DNA from 3 places in the Kosakonia sp. YIM B13571 genome. Region 2 is predicted to be linked to each of the others. Evidence: predicted binding sites of a transcription regulator. Region 2 holds the regulator's gene; each other region holds the start of a gene.
What was found. The regulator sigma-54, encoded in region 2, starts transcription at its own class of promoters, with help from an activator protein. The targets are predictions, from matches to a motif close to GTTGGCACANNTTTCGCTNT.
Positions count from the first base shown of each region.

Region 1: the regulator sigma-54 is predicted to act here: its motif matches at 4,553-4,572, upstream of glnA (glutamate--ammonia ligase).
Region 3: the regulator sigma-54 is predicted to act here: its motif matches at 3,115-3,134, upstream of hycA (formate hydrogenlyase regulator HycA).

Region 1 is NZ_JBHZPL010000011.1:11,645-18,056, forward strand. Features, by position in the region: gene hemN (oxygen-independent coproporphyrinogen III oxidase) at 1-24, shown strand, start outside; gene ACFX4O_RS19945 (YshB family small membrane protein) at 88-210, opposite strand; gene glnG (nitrogen regulation protein NR(I)) at 321-1,730, opposite strand; gene glnL (nitrogen regulation protein NR(II)) at 1,739-2,788, opposite strand; gene glnA (glutamate--ammonia ligase) at 3,053-4,462, opposite strand; gene typA (ribosome-dependent GTPase TypA) at 4,845-6,412, shown strand, end outside.
Region 2 is NZ_JBHZPL010000017.1:55,505-61,916, forward strand. Features, by position in the region: gene elbB (isoprenoid biosynthesis glyoxalase ElbB) at 146-799, shown strand; gene mtgA (monofunctional biosynthetic peptidoglycan transglycosylase) at 796-1,527, shown strand; gene npr (PTS phosphocarrier protein NPr) at 1,529-1,801, opposite strand; gene rapZ (RNase adapter RapZ) at 1,798-2,652, opposite strand; gene ptsN (PTS IIA-like nitrogen regulatory protein PtsN) at 2,698-3,189, opposite strand; gene hpf (ribosome hibernation promoting factor) at 3,271-3,558, opposite strand; gene rpoN (RNA polymerase factor sigma-54) at 3,581-5,014, opposite strand; gene lptB (LPS export ABC transporter ATP-binding protein) at 5,063-5,788, opposite strand; gene lptA (lipopolysaccharide ABC transporter substrate-binding protein LptA) at 5,795-6,355, opposite strand; gene lptC (LPS export ABC transporter periplasmic protein LptC) at 6,324-6,412, opposite strand, start outside.
Region 3 is NZ_JBHZPL010000014.1:30,450-36,861, forward strand. Features, by position in the region: gene ACFX4O_RS21950 (respiratory chain complex I subunit 1 family protein) at 1-98, opposite strand, end outside; gene hycC (formate hydrogenlyase subunit 3) at 101-1,915, opposite strand; gene ACFX4O_RS21960 (4Fe-4S dicluster domain-containing protein) at 1,912-2,520, opposite strand; gene hycA (formate hydrogenlyase regulator HycA) at 2,618-3,079, opposite strand; gene hypA (hydrogenase maturation nickel metallochaperone HypA) at 3,281-3,628, shown strand; gene hypB (hydrogenase nickel incorporation protein HypB) at 3,632-4,504, shown strand; gene ACFX4O_RS21980 (HypC/HybG/HupF family hydrogenase formation chaperone) at 4,495-4,767, shown strand; gene hypD (hydrogenase formation protein HypD) at 4,767-5,888, shown strand; gene hypE (hydrogenase expression/formation protein HypE) at 5,885-6,412, shown strand, end outside.

The sequences.
Region 1 (6,412 bases), on a different contig from region 2:
CAGCAGTTTTCAAGAGTGATTTAAGGATGGGCATCAAGCCTACAAAACACGTTCTGTAGGCTTGATAAGCGCAGCATACCGCGAAGGTTAGCTAAACAGCCCAACCAGCGCGGCACACAACACAGCCGCGATGGCCGTTTGCGGTGTGTGGCTTGCCGACGCGCCAGCTTCTACGCCTGCAGTGACCACATTGATTAATGATTCCAGCATGATGACCTCTCCCATGAACGGGCAAGATCATACGTCACTGCCGGTAACAGTAAAGCGCAAAATAGCGGCAATTTGCGATCGCGGATCATTCTTTACACTTCGCCTGCCTGTTATTCCATTCCCAGCTCTTTCAACTTACGCGTCAGGGTGTTACGACCCCATCCGAGCAGCCGCGCCGCTTCCTGTTTGTGGCCCTGTGTGTGGCGCAGCGCCGTGGTCAGCAAGGTGCGCTCCATTTCGGGTTGCGCTTCTGAAAGCAGGTTTTGATGACCGGAACGTAATGCGCGATCCGCCCATTGTGCCAGCAGCGTTGCCCAACTATCTGGCAGGCTCTGAGAAGGGCTATCCGGCACGGTAGTTTCGAACAGCTCGCCTGGCAAATCCTGAATCAACACTTCCTGGCCTGCGGCCATAACCGTTAACCAGCGGCAGGTGTTTTCCAGTTGGCGGACGTTACCTGGCCATGCCAGACGCGTTAACGCGATTTCGGTTTCCGGGTGCAGTAGTTTCGTTTCTACGCCCAACTCGCGTGCGGCGACTTGCAAAAAGTGGCGCGCTAAACGCGGAATATCTTCCCGGCGTTCGCGCAGCGGCGGCAAATGGACACGGATCACGTTCAGGCGGTGGAACAGATCCTCACGGAATTTGCCCTCCTGAACGCGTTGTTCCAGGTTCTGGTGCGTGGCTGCGATGATGCGTACATCGACTTTCACCGGCGCATAGCCGCCAACGCGGTAAAACTGGCCATCGGCCAGCACACGTAGCAAACGTGTCTGTACGTCCAGCGGCATATCGCCGATTTCGTCCAGAAACAGTGTCCCGCCATCGGCTTGCTCAAAACGTCCCTGACGAATCGTATTCGCGCCGGTAAACGCCCCTTTTTCGTGACCAAACAGTTCCGATTCAATCAAATCCTTCGGAATGGCCGCCATATTGAGGGCGATAAACGGTGCTTTCACGCGCGGGCTGTGGCGATGCAGTGCATGAGCCACCAGTTCTTTACCGGTTCCCGACTCACCATTAATCAATACGCTGATCGACGAGCGCGACAGGCGACCGATAATGCGAAACACATCCTGCATCGCCGGTGCTTCGCCGATGATGTCCGTTGTCGGGCCGCTGACCTGAACATTGCGCGGCTGCTGCTGTTCCTGATAATGGCTGATGGCGCGCTCAACCAGTGCCACGGCTTCGTCGATATCAAACGGTTTGGGCAGATAATCGAATGCCCCTTGTTGATACGCGCTTACCGCAGCGTCGAGATCGGAATGCGCGGTCATAATGATGACCGGGAGCATCGGATGGCGCTGTTTGATCTGTTTCAATAACGCGAGCCCATCCATCCCTGGCATACGAATATCCGAAAGCAGTACATCCGGGGTTTTGGTGGTGAGCGCATCTAGCACTTCATTGGCACTTTCAAACGTTGTACAACTCAAGCCTGCCCCGGTGAGCGCGCGTTCCAGCACCCAACGGATGGAGCTATCGTCATCAACGATCCAGACTATCCCTCGTTGCATAAACACCTCTACTTCCGAATAGGCAGAAATACCGAGAATTCGGTATGGCCTGGCCAACTGGTAAATTCAATTTTGCCAGAATGTTGATCAATCAAACTGCGTGCGATAGATAACCCAAGCCCGGTGCCGCCTTCGCGTCCGCTCACCATCGGGTAGAACAATGTATCCTGGAGGTGCGACGGAATACCCGGGCCGTTATCTTCCACATCTATTCTCGCCGCGAGGCGATAGCGCACACCATGCAGCGTCAACTGGAAGGCGGTACGGGTGCGCAGAATGATTTCACCCCCTTCCGGCCCCAGCGCCTGCAAAGCGTTACGCACAATATTCAGTAAAACCTGCTCGATTTGGTCAGGATCGTGCGCGAGCTCCGGCAAACTTGGATCGTAATCACGGGTTAAGGTGACATTTTCCGGCAGCTCCATTGATACCAGTTTCACCACGCGCTCGGCCACTTTGTGAATACTTTCGGTAACATGCATCCCCGGTTGCTGCGGCCCCAACAGACGATCAACCAGGTTACGCAAGCGGTCAGCCTGCTCAATGATCACTCTGGTGTATTCCAGCAGCGCCGGATCGGGCAACGCTTTGCTCAGCAACTGTGCCGCGCCGCGTAAACCGCCAAGCGGGTTTTTAATTTCATGCGCCAGACCGCGTACCAGATCGCGCGCCGCAACTTGTTGGGCGTGCTGGAGCTGCTCCTGGCTCAGACGGCGCTGGTTATCCATCGGCGCCATTTCCAGCAGAATCAAACCATCCGGCAGACGTTGCGCCGTCAGCGAAAGAATGTGTGAGCGCCCGTCAATGACGAGAGTCACTTCGTTATCGGTAAATCCCTGTCCGGCATGCAAACTTTCCCGCATCAAATCGATGTTCAGTGAAAAGTAACTCAGCAGTTCGGGGAGCGGAGTGCCGAATAGCTTACGTGAGCTTTGCGCCAGCAGTTGCTGTGCCGCAGGGTTGGCGTAATGTACCGCCAGGTCGTCATCAACCAGCAAGATGCTGTTGATCAAAGAATTGAGGATCTGCCCAGCATCGGGCAGCACGCCGCTTGCCATTTAGCAGTCTCCCGGAGGTGTGCACCAATTTAGTGCATTATAGCGTTTTATTGGTAAAAAGCGCGTTAGATCAGGTTGTTGGTGGAGAAAAAAGCCCATCCAGGGATGGGCTAAAAGTTCCACGGCAACTAAAATCCTCTGGCATCTTTCTCACCGTAGCTGCGTTGGTTCCCTCATTCGCCCGAATCACTTAATAGACTAAGCTCATCGGGACACATTCAGTTGCCACCTTACTGCGACAAGACCTCTGCCGAGTCTTAATTCTTAAACGCTGTAGTACAGTTCGAACTCTACCGGGTGCGGCGTCATGCGAACGCGGTCGTTCTCTTCGATACGCAGCGCGATGTAAGCATCGATAGCGTCGTCGGTGAACACGCCACCGGCAGTCAGGAACTCGCGGTCAGCATCCAGCGCGTTGAGCGCTTCTTCCAGAGAGCCTGCAACCTGCGGGATTTCTTTCGCTTCTTCAGCCGGCAGGTCATACAGGTTTTTGTCCATCGCTTCGCCCGGGTGGATTTTGTTTTTAATACCATCCAGACCGGCCATCAGCAGCGCTGCGAAGCACAGGTACGGGTTAGCTGCCGGGTCCGGGAAGCGCACTTCGATACGACGCGCTTTCGGAGACGCAACAACCGGGATACGGATAGATGCAGAACGGTTACGTGCAGAGTAAGCCAGCATTACCGGAGCTTCATAACCCGGGACCAGACGCTTGTAAGAGTTGGTGGTCGGGTTAGACAGGGCGTTGATGGCTTTCGCGTGTTTAATTACGCCGCCAATGTAGTACAGCGCCATTTCAGACAGGCCAGCGTATTTGTCGCCAGAGAACAGGTTAGTGCCATTCTTGGACAGAGACATGTGGCAGTGCATACCGGAACCGTTATCACCGAACATCGGTTTCGGCATAAAGGTCGCGGTTTTACCAAAGCGGTGAGCAACGTTGTGCACCACATATTTGTAAATCTGAATTTCGTCCGCTTTTTTAGTCATGGTGTTGAAGCGGGTTGCCACTTCGTTCTGACCAGCCGTTGCCACTTCGTGGTGGTGAGCTTCAACAACCAGGCCCATCTCTTCCATCACCAGACACATGGTAGAACGCAGATCCTGTGCTGAATCTACCGGCGGAACCGGGAAGTAACCGCCTTTCACTGCCGGACGGTGACCTTTGTTACCACCTTCATATTTGGTGGAGGTGTTCCATGCGCCTTCGATATCGTCGATAGCGACGCTGGAACCGGAGATGGAGCTGCCGAAGCGCACGTCGTCGAACAGGAAAAATTCCGGCTCTGGTCCAAACAGAACAGTGTCTGCCAGACCGGTTGAGCGCAGGTATTCTTCAGCGCGTTTAGCGATGGAGCGCGGGTCACGATCGTAGCCCTGCATGGTGCCTGGTTCGAGGATATCGCAACGAATGATCAGCGTAGACTCTTCGTAGAACGGGTCAATGACAGCGGTAGTCGCGTCCGGCATCAGCACCATGTCTGATTCGTTGATGCCTTTCCAGCCACCAATCGAAGAACCATCAAACATTTTACCTTCTTCAAAGAAGTCAGCGTTTACCTGATGGGCTGGGATAGTGACGTGCTGTTCTTTACCTTTGGTATCGGTGAAGCGCAGATCGACAAACTTCACTTCGTGCTCATTCAGCATCGTCAAAACGTGTTCAGCGGACATACTTAAACTCTCCCGGATTTGTCATTGTCGTCGTGGTAACGAGGTCTTCTAATTACTACATAAAGCTGGCGTAGTTAGCGTACAATCGTTAAAGCGAAATCTATGCCAACTTTTAAATGCCCCTAAAAAGGCGTTATCATGCACGGTATAGTGCAAAAGGGCTGCACCATGATGGTTATGTTGCACCAATATAGTGCCTCTATGTGAACATAGGGCACTATATTGGTGCAACTTTCGTTAATTGCCCCTTTTAACGCTCCGTGAAAGCGATCACAAAGCATCTCTGCAATACTTGTTTGCGGGGGATGTTTGTGATCCTGTTTTGTAGTGCGATTAATCCGTGTACAATAACGCGCTATTTCTAAATGCCTGAGGCAAAGTTGTGATCGAAAATTTGCGTAACATCGCCATCATCGCGCACGTTGACCATGGTAAAACTACCCTGGTTGATAAGCTGCTGCAGCAATCCGGTACGTTTGATGCTCGTGCCGAAACCCAAGAACGCGTGATGGACTCCAACGATTTGGAGAAAGAGCGTGGGATTACCATCCTCGCGAAAAACACCGCGATTAAATGGAATGACTACCGTATCAACATCGTGGATACCCCAGGGCACGCCGACTTCGGTGGTGAAGTTGAACGTGTCATGTCCATGGTAGACTCCGTTCTGCTGGTCGTTGACGCAATGGATGGCCCAATGCCGCAGACGCGCTTCGTGACCAAAAAAGCATTTGCCCATGGTCTGAAGCCCATCGTCGTTATCAACAAAGTTGACCGCCCTGGCGCGCGTCCTGACTGGGTTGTTGACCAGGTATTCGATCTGTTCGTTAACCTTGATGCGACTGACGAGCAGCTGGATTTCCCGATTGTTTACGCTTCCGCGCTGAACGGTATTGCAGGTCTGGATCACGAGAACATGGCTGAAGACATGACTCCGCTGTACCAGGCGATTGTTGACCGTGTTCCTGCGCCAAACGTTGACCTCGATGGCACCCTGCAGATGCAGATCTCTCAGCTCGACTACAACAACTATGTTGGTGTTATCGGCATTGGTCGTATCAAACGCGGTAAAGTGAAGCCGAACCAGCAGGTCACTATCATTGATAGCGAAGGCAAAACCCGTAATGGTAAAGTCGGTAAAGTGCTGACCCACCTGGGGCTGGAGCGTATCGATAGCGAAGTCGCAGAAGCAGGCGATATCATTGCGATCACCGGTCTGGGCGAGCTGAACATCTCCGACACCATTTGCGACCCGCAGAATGTGGAAGCGCTGCCGGCACTGTCTGTTGACGAGCCGACCGTTACCATGTTCTTCAACGTCAACACCTCTCCGTTCTGTGGTAAAGAAGGTAAGTACGTGACTTCACGTCAGATCCTCGACCGCCTGAACAAAGAGCTGGTGCACAACGTTGCGCTGCGTGTTGAAGAAACACCGGATGCTGACGCATTCCGCGTATCCGGTCGTGGTGAACTGCACCTGTCTGTTCTTATCGAGAACATGCGTCGTGAAGGTTTCGAAATGGCGGTTTCCCGTCCGAAAGTTATCTTCCGCGAAATCGATGGCCGTAAACAAGAGCCGTTCGAAAACGTCACGCTGGACGTTGAAGAGCAGCACCAGGGTTCTGTAATGCAGGCGCTGGGCGAGCGTAAAGGCGATCTGAAAAACATGAATCCGGACGGTAAAGGCCGCGTACGTCTCGACTACGTGATCCCAAGCCGTGGCCTGATCGGTTTCCGTTCAGAGTTCATGACCATGACTTCCGGTACCGGTCTGCTGTACTCCACCTTCAGCCACTACGACGACGTTCGTCCGGGCGAAGTGGGCCAGCGTAACAACGGCGTGCTGATCTCCAACGGTCAGGGTAAAGCGGTTGCGTTTGCGCTGTTCAGCCTGCAGGATCGCGGTAAGCTGTTCCTCGGTCACGGTGCGGAAGTGTATGAAGGCCAGAT
Region 2 (6,412 bases):
GCGTAGCCTGAAAAAATTCGACCACACGCACATAAGATAGCAAATCTTAAATGATTTGTTACATCAATCAGTGAAATGTGTGAAGCAAGGCTCCCTTATCAAAATTTTTAATTATCGTCAGTACGTTGCATAAAGGATGAGCAAAATGAAAAAAGTCGGCGTGATTTTCAGCGGCGCAGGCGTGTACGACGGTTCGGAGATTCATGAAGCGGTGATTACGCTTTTAACGATTGCCCGTCATGGTGCGCAGGCGGTCTGTTTCGCTCCCGATAAATGGCAAAGCGATGTGATAAACCATTTAACGGGCGAGACGCTGGCTGAGCGCCGTAATGTCCTGATTGAATCTGCCCGTATTGCCCGTGGAAATATACAGCCGCTGACCCAGGCATCAGCAAACGATCTGGATGCGCTGATTGTACCGGGTGGTTTTGGCGCGGCGAAAAATCTCAGTACTTTTGCCAGCCTCGGGAGTGAATGCACCATTGACAGCAGCCTGAAAAAATTGGTGCTGGAGATGTACGAAGCGGGTAAACCGCTCGGTTTTATGTGCATCGCACCGGCAATGTTGCCGAAAATTTTCGATTTTCCACTACGCCTGACGATCGGCACGGATATTGATACCGCTGAAGTGCTGGAAGAGATGGGGGCCGAGCATGTGCCTTGCCCAGTCGATGATATTGTTGTCGACGAAGAGTACAAAGTGGTGACGACGCCGGCGTACATGCTGGCAGATGACATCGCGCAGGCCGCCTCCGGTATCGAAAAACTGGTGGCGCGCGTACTGGTGCTGGCGGAATGAGGAAATGGTTTCGCGGCCCGCTGAAAGCCACCGTTAAACGCATTGCTCTGCGGGTGTTGTTCGTACTGGCGCTCTTCTGGGGTGGCGGCATTGTGTTGTTCAGCTTCCTGCCGGTGCCTTTTTCCGCCGTGATGGTGGAACGTCAACTGGGCGCGTGGTTTAGCGGTGACTTTGGCTATGTCGCGCATTCCGACTGGGTCGGTATGGATGACATTTCGCCGTGGATGGCGCTGGCCGTTGTAGCCGCTGAAGATCAGCGTTTTCCCGATCACTGGGGGCTGGATTTTAGTGCCATTGAGAAAGCGCTTTCGCATAACGAGCGGCATGAGAACCGCATTCGCGGCGCGTCGACGATTTCACAGCAGACGGTGAAAAACCTGCTGTTGTGGGATGGAAAAAGCTGGGTGCGTAAAGGGCTGGAAGCGGGGCTGACGCTAGGGATGGAAGCGGTGTGGACCAAGCGGAGGATCCTGACCGTTTACCTTAATATCGCTGAGTTCGGGGATGGAGTATTTGGTGTCGAGGAGGCCTCGCAGCGCTATTTCCACAAACCGGCAAGCCGCTTAACTATGTCGGAAGCGGCACTACTGGCCGCGGTATTGCCAAACCCGATTCGTTTTCAGGCCGCTGCGCCATCTGGCTATGTACGCAGCCGCCAAGCATGGATCCTGCGCCAGATGCGACAGTTGGGCGGGGAAGCGTTTTTACAGAGCAACAAGCTGTACTGAATTAATCTTCGTCAAATCCGGCGTTAAACAGCGCAATCACTGCCGCCAACGCTTCTTCTTCCTGTGGGCCGCTGGCCTCTACTTCAATTTGCCGACCTTTCGCAGAATCCAGCATCAGCAACGCAATCACGCTGCTGGCTTCTGCTTCGGTACCTTCATCGTTGCGTAGCAGCACTTCCGCATCGAAGCCCTGCACCAGTTCAAACAGTTTCATGGCCGGGCGCGCATGCATTCCCAGCTTATTGGTGATCTCAACGATTTGTTTTACGGTCATGTTTTGCGTTTTTCCAGCGTACGGTGACGGGATTGAACGTTCTTACCGCGCGAGCGGAAATAATCCGCCAGTTGTTCGGCGACGTAGACGGAGCGGTGTTTACCACCGGTACAACCGATAGCCACAGTCAGATAACTACGGTTGTTGGTCTCCAGCATCGGTAGCCACAACTCGAGATAACTCCGCGTTTGGTAGATAAAATTATGCACTTCCGTATGTCTGTCGAGGAACGCCGCAACGGGTTTGTCGAGGCCGGTCATCGGGCGCAATTTAGGATCCCAGTGCGGGTTCGGCAGGAAACGAACGTCGAAGACGTAATCTGCATCAATAGGAATACCGTGCTTGAAACCGAAGGATTCAAAAACCATGGTCAGTTCACGCTCGCGCTTACCTAACAGGCGTGTACGCAGCATTTCTGCCAGTTCATGCACCGACATTTCCGACGTGTCGACAATCAGATCCGCACGGGAACGCAGCGGTTCCAGCAAGTTACTCTCTTCGTCAATCGCGCTTTCTAGCGACAGGTTTTTGCTGGAAAGCGGATGTAGGCGACGCGTATCGCTGTAACGGCGGATTAACGTGTTGCGATCGGCATCGAGAAACAATAACTGCGGTGAAAAGGCATCCGGCAGATTGCTCATTGCCTGTTCAAAAATTTCCGGTGACTCCGGCATATTTCGCACATCGATACTGACGGCAGCGGAAGTTTGGCGCTCGGCAAGCGTCTGCGCCAGCTCGGGCAGCAGCACGACTGGCAGGTTGTCGACGCAATAAAAACCCATATCTTCCAGGGCGCGCAGAGCGACGGATTTCCCTGAACCCGAACGACCACTGACGATCATCAGGACCATGAACCATTTCTCCTCAGTACGACTGATAAAAAGGTTTCCTTCCCGTTACGCATCGTCGCTTTCACCTTCCGTCTGCGTGATGATTTGATACAGCTCTTCATCACTTTGCGCGCTACGCAGGCGCCGGCAGATGGTTTTGTCCGCCAGCCTTTTGGCGACCAGCGAGAGCGTATGCAGATGCGTTTTGGTTTGATCCGCTGGTACCAACAGGGCAAACAGCAGATCGACAGGCTGATTATCGATAGCGTCGAAGGCAATGGGCGTTTCGAGTTGCACAAAAACGCCAACGGCGCGAAGCGTGTCTTCTTCAAGCTTACCGTGAGGAATGGCGATACCGTTTCCAATGCCGGTGCTGCCCATTTTCTCGCGCGTAAGAATCGCTTCAAAGACGACTTGTGGCGGTAAGCCTAACTGTTTTGCCGCCAGTTCACTGATGATTTCCAGAGCACGTTTTTTACTTTGGCAGTGAACGCCGCTACGGGTACATTCCTGGTTAAGGACATTGCTCAATTGAAGAGCGGAATCGTTATTCATCATAATTTCACCTGAGCGATGCCAGAGCCAGCCACCCTACCGGGTTACGGTAGGGTGCAACGCACCAGACGGACGCTCGGACAATTAGTGTTGTTTCAGTTTATCTTTATGCTTCGTGAGCTGCCGCGCCAGTTTATCTATTAAACCGTCGATAGCAGCGTACATATCCTGCCCTTCCGCACTGGCATGCAACTCGCCGCCATTGACATGGAGCGTCGCATCCGAGGTGTGAGTCACTTTCTCCACTTTCAACACAATATAGACCTGATTAATCCTTTCGAAATACTGTTCAAGCTTGGCGAATTTATTGGTCACAAATTCACGCAGAGCATCAGTGATCTCGACGTTTTGTCCTGTGATGTTAAGCTGCATAGTGTCTTCCTTATCGGTTGGGTCAAACCAGCTGTTTACGCTGATTCGACGGCGGAATGGATAAAGATTCTCGATACTTCGCAACGGTACGCCGCGCCACCATAATTCCTTGATCGGAAAGCAGGGTCGTCAGCTTACTGTCGCTCAGCGGTTTTGCAGGGTTTTCTGCGGCGATCAATTTCTTCACCAGTGCGCGAATAGCGGTAGAGGAGGCTTCGCCACCACCTTCGGTATTTACATGGCTGGAGAAGAAATACTTCAGCTCGAAAATGCCGCGAGGACTGTGCAGGTACTTCTGGGTCGTTACACGAGAAATTGTCGACTCGTGCATCTCGACGGCCTGGGCGATATCGGCCAGCACCATCGGTTTCATAAATTCTTCGCCTTGTTCAAAGAAGGCCTGTTGCTGTTCAACAATGCAGCGGCTAACGCGCAACAGCGTGTCGTTGCGGCTCTCCAGGCTTTTGATCAACCACTTCGCTTCCTGCAAATTGCTACGGATGAACTGGTTGTCGGCATCGTTACGTGCGCCGCCGCCCATTGAGGCATAATGCTGGTTGATTTGCAGGCGCGGAATGCTGTCGGAGTTCAGCTCCACCGTCCAGCGACCGTTATGTTTGCGCACCAGCACATCTGGAATCACATATTCTGGTTCGCCGGTCTGGATCGACTGTCCTGGGCGCGGATCCAGAGACTGGATCAGGTTTACTGCCTCTTTCAGCACCTCTTCTTTCAGACGCGTCACGCGCATTAGGGTGCGGAAATCGTGATTGGCGAGGAGATCCAGATGATCGCTAATGATAAGCCGGGCTTCTTCGCACCACGGTGTCTCTTTGGCGAACTGCGAGAGTTGGATCAATAGGCAATCGCGCAGATCCCGCGCGGCAACGCCAACGGGATCAAAGCGTTGAATGCGTTTAAGCACCGCCTCGACCTCATCAAGCCCCACGTCATCATTGCCCATGCTCTCCAGCACCTCTTCCAGCGAAACGGTGAGATAGCCTGTTTCGTCAACGGCATCGACAATGGACGTTGCGATAGCACGATCGGTGTCAGAGAAGGGGGTCAGCCCTACCTGCCACATCAAGTAATCCTGCAGTGACTGCGTGGTTTCGCCCTGATAGATAGGCAATTCGTCGTCGATGTAGTCGTGGCTACTGCCGGAAGGAGTCCCGGCAGTGTAAAGTTCATCCCAGCTGGCATCCAGCGGCAACTCATCCGGCATCTCTTTTTGTTCGAGAGCGTCAACGGTATCCAGACCGTCATTTTCCTGAACCTGCTGGCTATCGACTTCCTCATGAAGGTCAGTTTGTTCCAGCAATGGATTACTCTCCAGCGCTTGCTGAAGTTCCTGCTGAAGTTCCAACGTGGACAACTGCAGCAGACGGATGGCCTGTTGCAGTTGTGGCGTCATGGCTAGCTGTTGGCTGAGCCTTAGTTGCAAACCTTGCTTCATATTCAGAGCAGCACTCTCCGACAAAAAATGTCAATAAACCCTACCCTATCAGAGTCTGAAGTCTTCCCCAAGATACACGCGCTTAACGTGTTCGTCTTCAAGGATTTGCTGCGGTGTTCCATGCGCAATGAGATGCCCCTGGCTGACGATATAAGCACGTTCACACACTGCCAGCGTTTCACGAACGTTATGGTCAGTAATCAGTACGCCCAACCCGCTATCACGCAGGTGCTCAATGATACGTTTGATATCGATAACGGAGATCGGGTCAACGCCGGCAAAGGGTTCATCCAGCAGGATAAATTTCGGATTCGCCGCCAGCGCGCGGGCAATCTCCACACGGCGACGTTCGCCGCCAGAGAGTGATTGGCCCATGTTGTCGCGCAGATGCTCAATGTGGAACTCTTCCATCAGCTCATTGGCGCGATCTTCGCGTTGCTCTGAGGTCAGGTCATCGCGGATTTGCAGGACGGCCATCAGGTTATCGTAGACGCTCAGGCGGCGAAAAATCGAGGCTTCCTGGGGAAGATAACCAATACCGCGGCGTGCACGCGCATGCAGCGGCAGCAGGCTGATATCTTCATCATCAATAATGATGTTGCCAGCGTCGCGCGACACAATACCCACCACCATATAGAAGGTCGTTGTTTTCCCTGCGCCGTTAGGGCCAAGCAGCCCGACGATTTCGCCAGAGTTGACGGTCAGACTGACATCCTCAACTACGCGGCGGCCTTTATAAGCTTTGGCGAGATTCTTTGCAGTTAATGTTGCCATAACGAATTAGTTACTCTTTTTTTGCGCCGGAGCCGGGGTTTGTTTGTTGCTCTTATCTTGCAACTGCGACGGTACCAGAACGGTGGTCACGCGTTTGCCTTTTTCGCTGAACGCCTGCATTTTCTGCTCTTTCACCAGATAGGTGATTTTGTCTCCGGTGATATTGCTATCCAGCTGTTCCAGATAGGCGTTACCGGTCAGCACCACGAAATCTTTTTCCAGCTCGTAATGCATCTGCGAGGAGTGGCCTTTAACGGGTTTGCCATTGTCCTGCATTTGGTAAAACGTCGCAGGGTTGCCGTAGCCGTCAATGATCTCTTTACCTTGCTGACCACCCGGACGGGTAACGACGACTTTGTCGGCATTAATTTTAATCGTCCCCTGGGTTACCACGACGTTGCCGGTGAAGGTCACAACGTTACCCTGCATATCCAGCGACTGCTGATCGGAGTCGATATGGATAGGTTGATCGGTATCCCCGGTCACGGCGAGCGCCGGAAGCGCGGCGGCCAAAAGCGTGGTGGCCAATACAAGATTAAGGCTGCGTTTGTTTGTTTTGAATTTCATAGGAGCTTCTAACCTTTTCAATCAGCTCGGCGTTTTTGCTGCGTAAATTGCCGCGCA
Region 3 (6,412 bases), on a different contig from region 2:
TTATGCAAACGCGCACGCGCCACGCGGCTGATGCCGGAAAGCAGCGGCGCAACGGCAAACAACACCAGCGCCTGTAGTAAAGCAAACAGAAAACTCATCATCAGGCTCCTCGTGAAATCACCACTACCACCAGCACCGCCAGCTCAATCAGCGCCAGCCGACGAAACAGCACCGGCGCGCTATCACCGTGCCAGCCGGGAACAGGAAGCCGCGGCTCCAGCCATTTCCGTAGCTTCAAAACCGGGGCAAAGGCCGCTTTCACCGGCATAGCGAAACCATGCGCGGTAATCACCATTGACTTTTCGTGATCGTAACCGCACACCCAGGCACTACCACGGCGACGGGCAGGCAGGCGATCGCCTTTAAACAGCATCATTAGCAGCAACGGCAGCAGCGGCGTGGCAATCAGCAGCAGCGCAATCATCGGCTGCGACACCACGGTGTTCGCCATTTGTAGCGGCAACGGCACGGCAGCAAACAGGCGCGGCATCAGCCACGGCGCAGCCACACCGCCGATAACGCAGCAAATGGCCAGCGCGGCGACCACGCCAGTCATTAACCAGGGAATAGAACGCGGGTTTTCCGCCTGAGCGCTACGCGGCGCGCCAAGAAAGGTGACGCCATAGACTTTCGCCATGCACATCACCGCCAGCGCACCGGTAATTGCCAGACCAACCGCCAGCAGCGGCCCCAGCAGTTGCAGCAGGAAATGACCGCTGGCGCTTAAACCAAAGAAGGATTGATAAATCACCCACTCACCGGCAAAACCGTTGAGCGGTGGCAGCGCCGCCATCGCCATCAGCCCGACCAGCATCGCCAGCGAGATAACCGGCATTTTTTTACCGATGCCGCCCAGTTTTTCGATATCGCGATAACCGGTGCCAAACCACAGCGTACCCGCGCCGAGGAACAGCGTGCTTTTAAACAGGCTGTGGTTGAAAAGGTGATACAGGCCGCCGGTCAGCCCCAGCGCCAGCAGAACAGGTTGTTGCAGCGCAAGGCCGGTAACGCCTGCGCCAAGGCCAAGCAGGATAATGCCGATGTTCTCCAGCGTGTGATAGGCCAGCAGGCGCTGGATATTGTGCTCCATCAGCGCATACAGACCGCCGACAAAGGCGGTAATGACGCCAAATACCAGCAGCGCAACGCCCCACCACAGCGGCGGTTGGCCGCCGAGCAGTGAAAGGCACAGAATGCCGAACAAACCGATTTTCATTACTACCGTGGAAAACAGCGCCGCCGCAGGTGCGGGCGCGGTAGCATGCGCCTGCGGCACCCATGCATGCAGCGGAATAATCCCGGCCAGCAGGCCAAAACCAACCACGCCAAGCAGCCAGATGTCGCTACCGAGCGCATGTGTACCGAGCTGCACAAAATCAAGCGTCTGATACCGCTGCCACAGCAGCCAGCAGGCCAGCGCCAGCAGCACCGTACCGAAGCGGCCCATGACAAACCACAACTTGCCGGATTTGCTACAGCCGGTAAGGAATACCGCGCTCAACGCCATGATTTCCGCCATGATGACCAGCGCGCCGAAGTTTGCCGCGCTCACCGCACACAGCGCCGCAGCCAGCAGTAAGTTCATCAGCAGACCGTTAGCTTTCACCACTTCATGGCGATGCCAGTGAATGGTAAACAGGCTAATAAAACCGCCGCACACGCCGAGTGTTATCAGCCATACGGCGTTCAGCGGTGTGACCAGAATGTGATACTGAATCAGCGGTATCACGCCACTCACCGTGATGGCTTCTGTTAATGCCATCACGCCGCAGGCCGCCGCCATCGCACAACCGATCGCGCCGCCAAGCCCGGCAAACAGGCCGCTTAACGCTTTGAACGGCATAAACAGATAGGCCAACATGGCGGCGCAGGTAAGCACCGCGACAGCCGCGCTTAACAAAGAGAGGATAGTCATTTCGCGCTCCGGTTTAGCTGCGTATACAGCGATAAATCGCCATAGTCCGTATTGAGGGTTTGCTCGCGTTTGCGACGGCTGGCTCTGGCGATATCCCGGTTATTGACCAAATGCAGCGCCTTGGTCGGGCACATCCGTACGCAGGCCGGGCCTTCTGCATCGAAATGGCAGAGATCGCACTTCACCGCAATGGCCCGCACGCCAGGCACCCAGTCCAGCAACGAGCTGACGCGCGCGGGCGCTGGCGGCGCGGCGGGCGCTTTTGGCGAGTTAACATTGGCGGGAATATCCAGCGGGCGACTACCGGAAAACTCAATCGCGCCGAAAGGACAAGCAATCGCGCACAGCTTGCAACTGATGCACAGGCTTTCATTTAACTGCACTGCGCCATCGACGCGGTTGATCGCGTTCACCGGGCAAACGCCCGCGCAAGGCGCGTCTTCGCAGTGATGACACTGCTGCGGCGCGGACTCATTTTCGTTGCGCATCACGCGCAGCCGCGGCATCGCCTGCAGGCCATGCGCGCGATGCGTTTCGGCGCAGGCAGCCTCGCAGGTATGGCACCCAATACATAACGCCGAATCGGCAATTACAAAACGGTTCACCAGCAAATCCTCAGGTGATTCACCCTGGTTACGGGCGGTCATTTTTGACGAAACGTGTCGCGCTATGTGTCACTTCGACACATGTCGACACCCAAACTCAGGCCAGCGCAGGCGCGTGGCTGACAAGCGTGGTGAGATTGACCGGCGTATCCGCTTCCATTGCGGCATACAGGTTGTCGTAAACGGCGGCGATCTTGCCGAGATAATGCTCAAGCACTTTCTCGCGATCGCGCACGCTGAACGCACCATCAACCTTGCCATCGCTGGAGAGCTGCGCTTTGGCAATCACGCGTCGCTCATCGCTCTCTTTATTGGCTATTGCATATTCGATGGTGTGACCGTTAAAGCCGCCGCTCAGGGTGATATAAACCGTGAAGTGTTCGAACAGTACAAAGCAAAGCTGCTGCTCTGGCGCACAGCCGATGGCGTGATGCAGCCGCGCTTTGGAAAGCGTAACCCCCTGAACTAACGCGTTACAGTAGCTGCGCCACTCTTCCTGCAGGCGGTGATGCCGCCCGGCAATGTAATCTGCCTTTTCGCTAATTTCCCATATCGTCATGTCTGCTTACCCGGTTAATGAAAAACAACGGCGATATAGCATCATCCATGCCAAAATTTAACTCATTAATTTATAAAGAAATAAATGGAAAAAGCTTACCCTTTCGACGTGTCATCTCGACATTGTCGACATCGTCACCGTGTCAAAAGGCGCAATGGCACTCTTATTGCATACAAGGGCGCAATGTCATCAGGAGACGTTATGCACGAAATCACCCTCTGCCAGCGAGCGCTGGAAATCATTGAACAACAGGCGTCAGCAAACGGCGCGCGTCGGGTCACCGGCGTGTGGCTGAAAGTCGGCGCATTTTCTTGTGTAGAAACGGAAGCTTTAACGTTTTGTTTTGATCTGGTTTGCCGTGGCAGCCTGGCGGAAGGTTGTACACTGCACATCGAACAACAACAGGCGGAATGCTGGTGCGAGTCCTGCCAACAGTATGTGACGTTACTTACCCAGCGTGTGCGCCGCTGCCCGCAGTGCCACAGCGACCAATTGCAAATTGTCGCCGATGACGGAATGCAAATTCAGCGGCTGGAAATTGAGGAGTAAACAATGTGTACAACATGTGGTTGTCAGGACGGTAACCTTTATATTGAAGGTGACGAACATAACCCGCACTCAGCGTTTCGTGGTGCTCCGTTCTCCCCTGCCGCTCGCCCGGCGCTGAAAATCACCGGTGTCAAAACCGACGATTTTCGCCCAACCCAACTGGAACACGGCGACCTGCATTATGGTCATGGTGAAGCCGGTACCCACGCGCCCGGCATGAGCCAACGGCGGATGGTGGAAGTGGAAATCGACGTGCTGGAAAAAAACAACCAAATCGCCGCCCGCAACCGCGCCCGTTTCGCCGCTTCGCAGCAACTGGTGCTAAATCTGGTTTCCAGCCCCGGTTCCGGCAAAACCACCCTGCTTACCGAAACCCTTAAGCGCCTGAAAACGCGCGTCCCTTGTGCAGTGATTGAAGGCGATCAGCAGACAGTTAACGATGCCGCGCGCATTCGCGCGACCGGCACGCCGGCGATTCAGGTCAACACCGGGAAAGGCTGCCATCTTGACGCGCAGATGATTGCCGACGCCGCACCGCGCCTGGCGCTGGAAAATCGCGGCATTCTGTTTATTGAGAACGTCGGTAATCTGGTGTGCCCGGCGGGTTTCGACCTTGGCGAGCGCCATAAAGTGGCGGTGCTGTCGGTGACAGAAGGCGAAGACAAGCCGCTGAAATATCCGCATATGTTCGCCGCCGCCTCACTGATGCTGCTCAATAAAGTGGATTTGCTGCCCTACCTCGATTTTAACGTTGAGCAGTGCATCGCCTATGCGCGTGAAGTGAACCCGAGCATTGAAATCATGCTGATTTCCGCCACCAAAGGCGACGGAATGGACGCCTGGCTTGACTGGCTGGAGACGCAACGATGTGTATAGGCGTACCGGGGCAAATTTGCGCCATTGATGGCCTGCAAGCCAAAGTGGATGTCAGCGGCATTCAGCGCGATGTCGATTTAACGCTGGTCGGCAACACCGACGAAAACGGTCAGTCGCGTCTCGGCCAGTGGGTGCTGGTGCATGTCGGCTTCGCCATGAGCGTAATTAACGAAGAAGAAGCGCTGGATACGCTGGCGGCGCTGCAAAACATGTTCGATGTCGAACCAGATGTCGGCGCGCTGCTATACGGCGAGGAGAAATAATGCGTTTTGTCGACGAATACCGCGCCCCGGAACAGGTGATGCAACTGATTGACCACCTGCGTGAACGGGCAGCACATCTCTCTTATAGCGCCGCGCGCCCATTGCGCATTATGGAAGTGTGCGGCGGGCACACGCACGCTATTTTCAAATTTGGCCTCGATCAGTTACTGCCGGAAAATATTGAGTTTATTCACGGTCCCGGCTGCCCGGTTTGCGTGTTGCCAATGGGGCGGATTGATACCTGCGTGGAGATAGCCCAGCACCCGGAGGTGATTTTCTGCACCTTTGGTGACGCCATTCGCGTGCCGGGAAAAAACGGCTCGCTGCTGCAAGCAAAAGCGCGCGGCGCGGATGTGCGGATTGTCTATTCACCAATGGATGCGCTGGCGCTGGCGGAAAAAAATCCGCAGCGCAAAGTGGTGTTTTTTGGCCTCGGGTTCGAAACCACCATGCCCGCCACCGCCATTACCTTGCAGCAGGCAAAAGCCCGTAACCTCGATAACTTCTGGTTTTTCTGTCAGCACATTACGCTGATTCCTACGCTACGCAGCCTGCTGGAGCAGCCGGACAACGGCATCGACGCGTTTCTCGCGCCGGGACATGTCAGCATGGTGATCGGCACCGACGCCTATACCTTTATCGCCGATACGTATCAGCGCCCGCTGGTGGTCGCCGGGTTTGAGCCGCTCGATCTGTTGCAGGGCGTGGTGATGCTGGTTGAGCAGAAAATCGCCGCCCACAGCAAGGTGGAAAACCAGTATCGCCGTGTGGTACCGGACGAAGGCAACCGGCTGGCGCAGGCCGCCATTGCCGAAGTATTTACCGTGCGCGGCAACAGCGAGTGGCGCGGCCTGGGCATGATTGGCGAATCCGGTGTGCATCTGACGCCAGCGTATCAACGCTTTGACGCCGAAGCGCATTTTCGCCCGGCGGTACAGCAAGTGTATGACGATCCGCGCGCCCGCTGCGGTGACGTGCTGACCGGCCGCTGTAAACCGCACCAGTGCCCGCTGTTCGGTAATACTTGTAACCCACAAAGCGCGTTCGGTGCGCTGATGGTTTCATCAGAAGGTGCCTGCGCGGCCTGGTATCAATATCGTGCTCAGGAGTGTGAAGCATGAATGAAGTGCAGATGGCGCACGGCAGCGGCGGCCAGGCCATGCAACAACTCATCAACCAACTTTTTTTAGAAGCGTTCGATAATCCCTGGCTTGCAGAGCAGGAAGATCAGGCGCGTCTCGATCTGGCAGAACTTACGGCAAGCGGCGATCGGCTGGCGTTTTCCACCGACAGCTACGTTATCGATCCGCTGTTCTTTCCCGGCGGCAATATCGGCAAGCTAGCGGTGTGCGGCACGGCAAATGATATTGCCGTTAGCGGCGCAATACCGCGCTTCCTCTCCTGCGGTTTTATCCTTGAAGAGGGGCTGCCAATGGCAACGCTGAAGACCCTTGTTGAAAGCATGGCCGCCACTGCCCATAGCGCCGATATCGCCATTGTTACCGGCGATACCAAAGTGGTGCAGCGCGGCGCGGCCGATAAAGTATTTATCAATACGAGCGGTATTGGTGCTATCCCGGCGTCCATTCACTGGGCGGCGGCTTCGCTGCAACCCGGCGACGTGCTGCTGGCAAGCGGCACACTG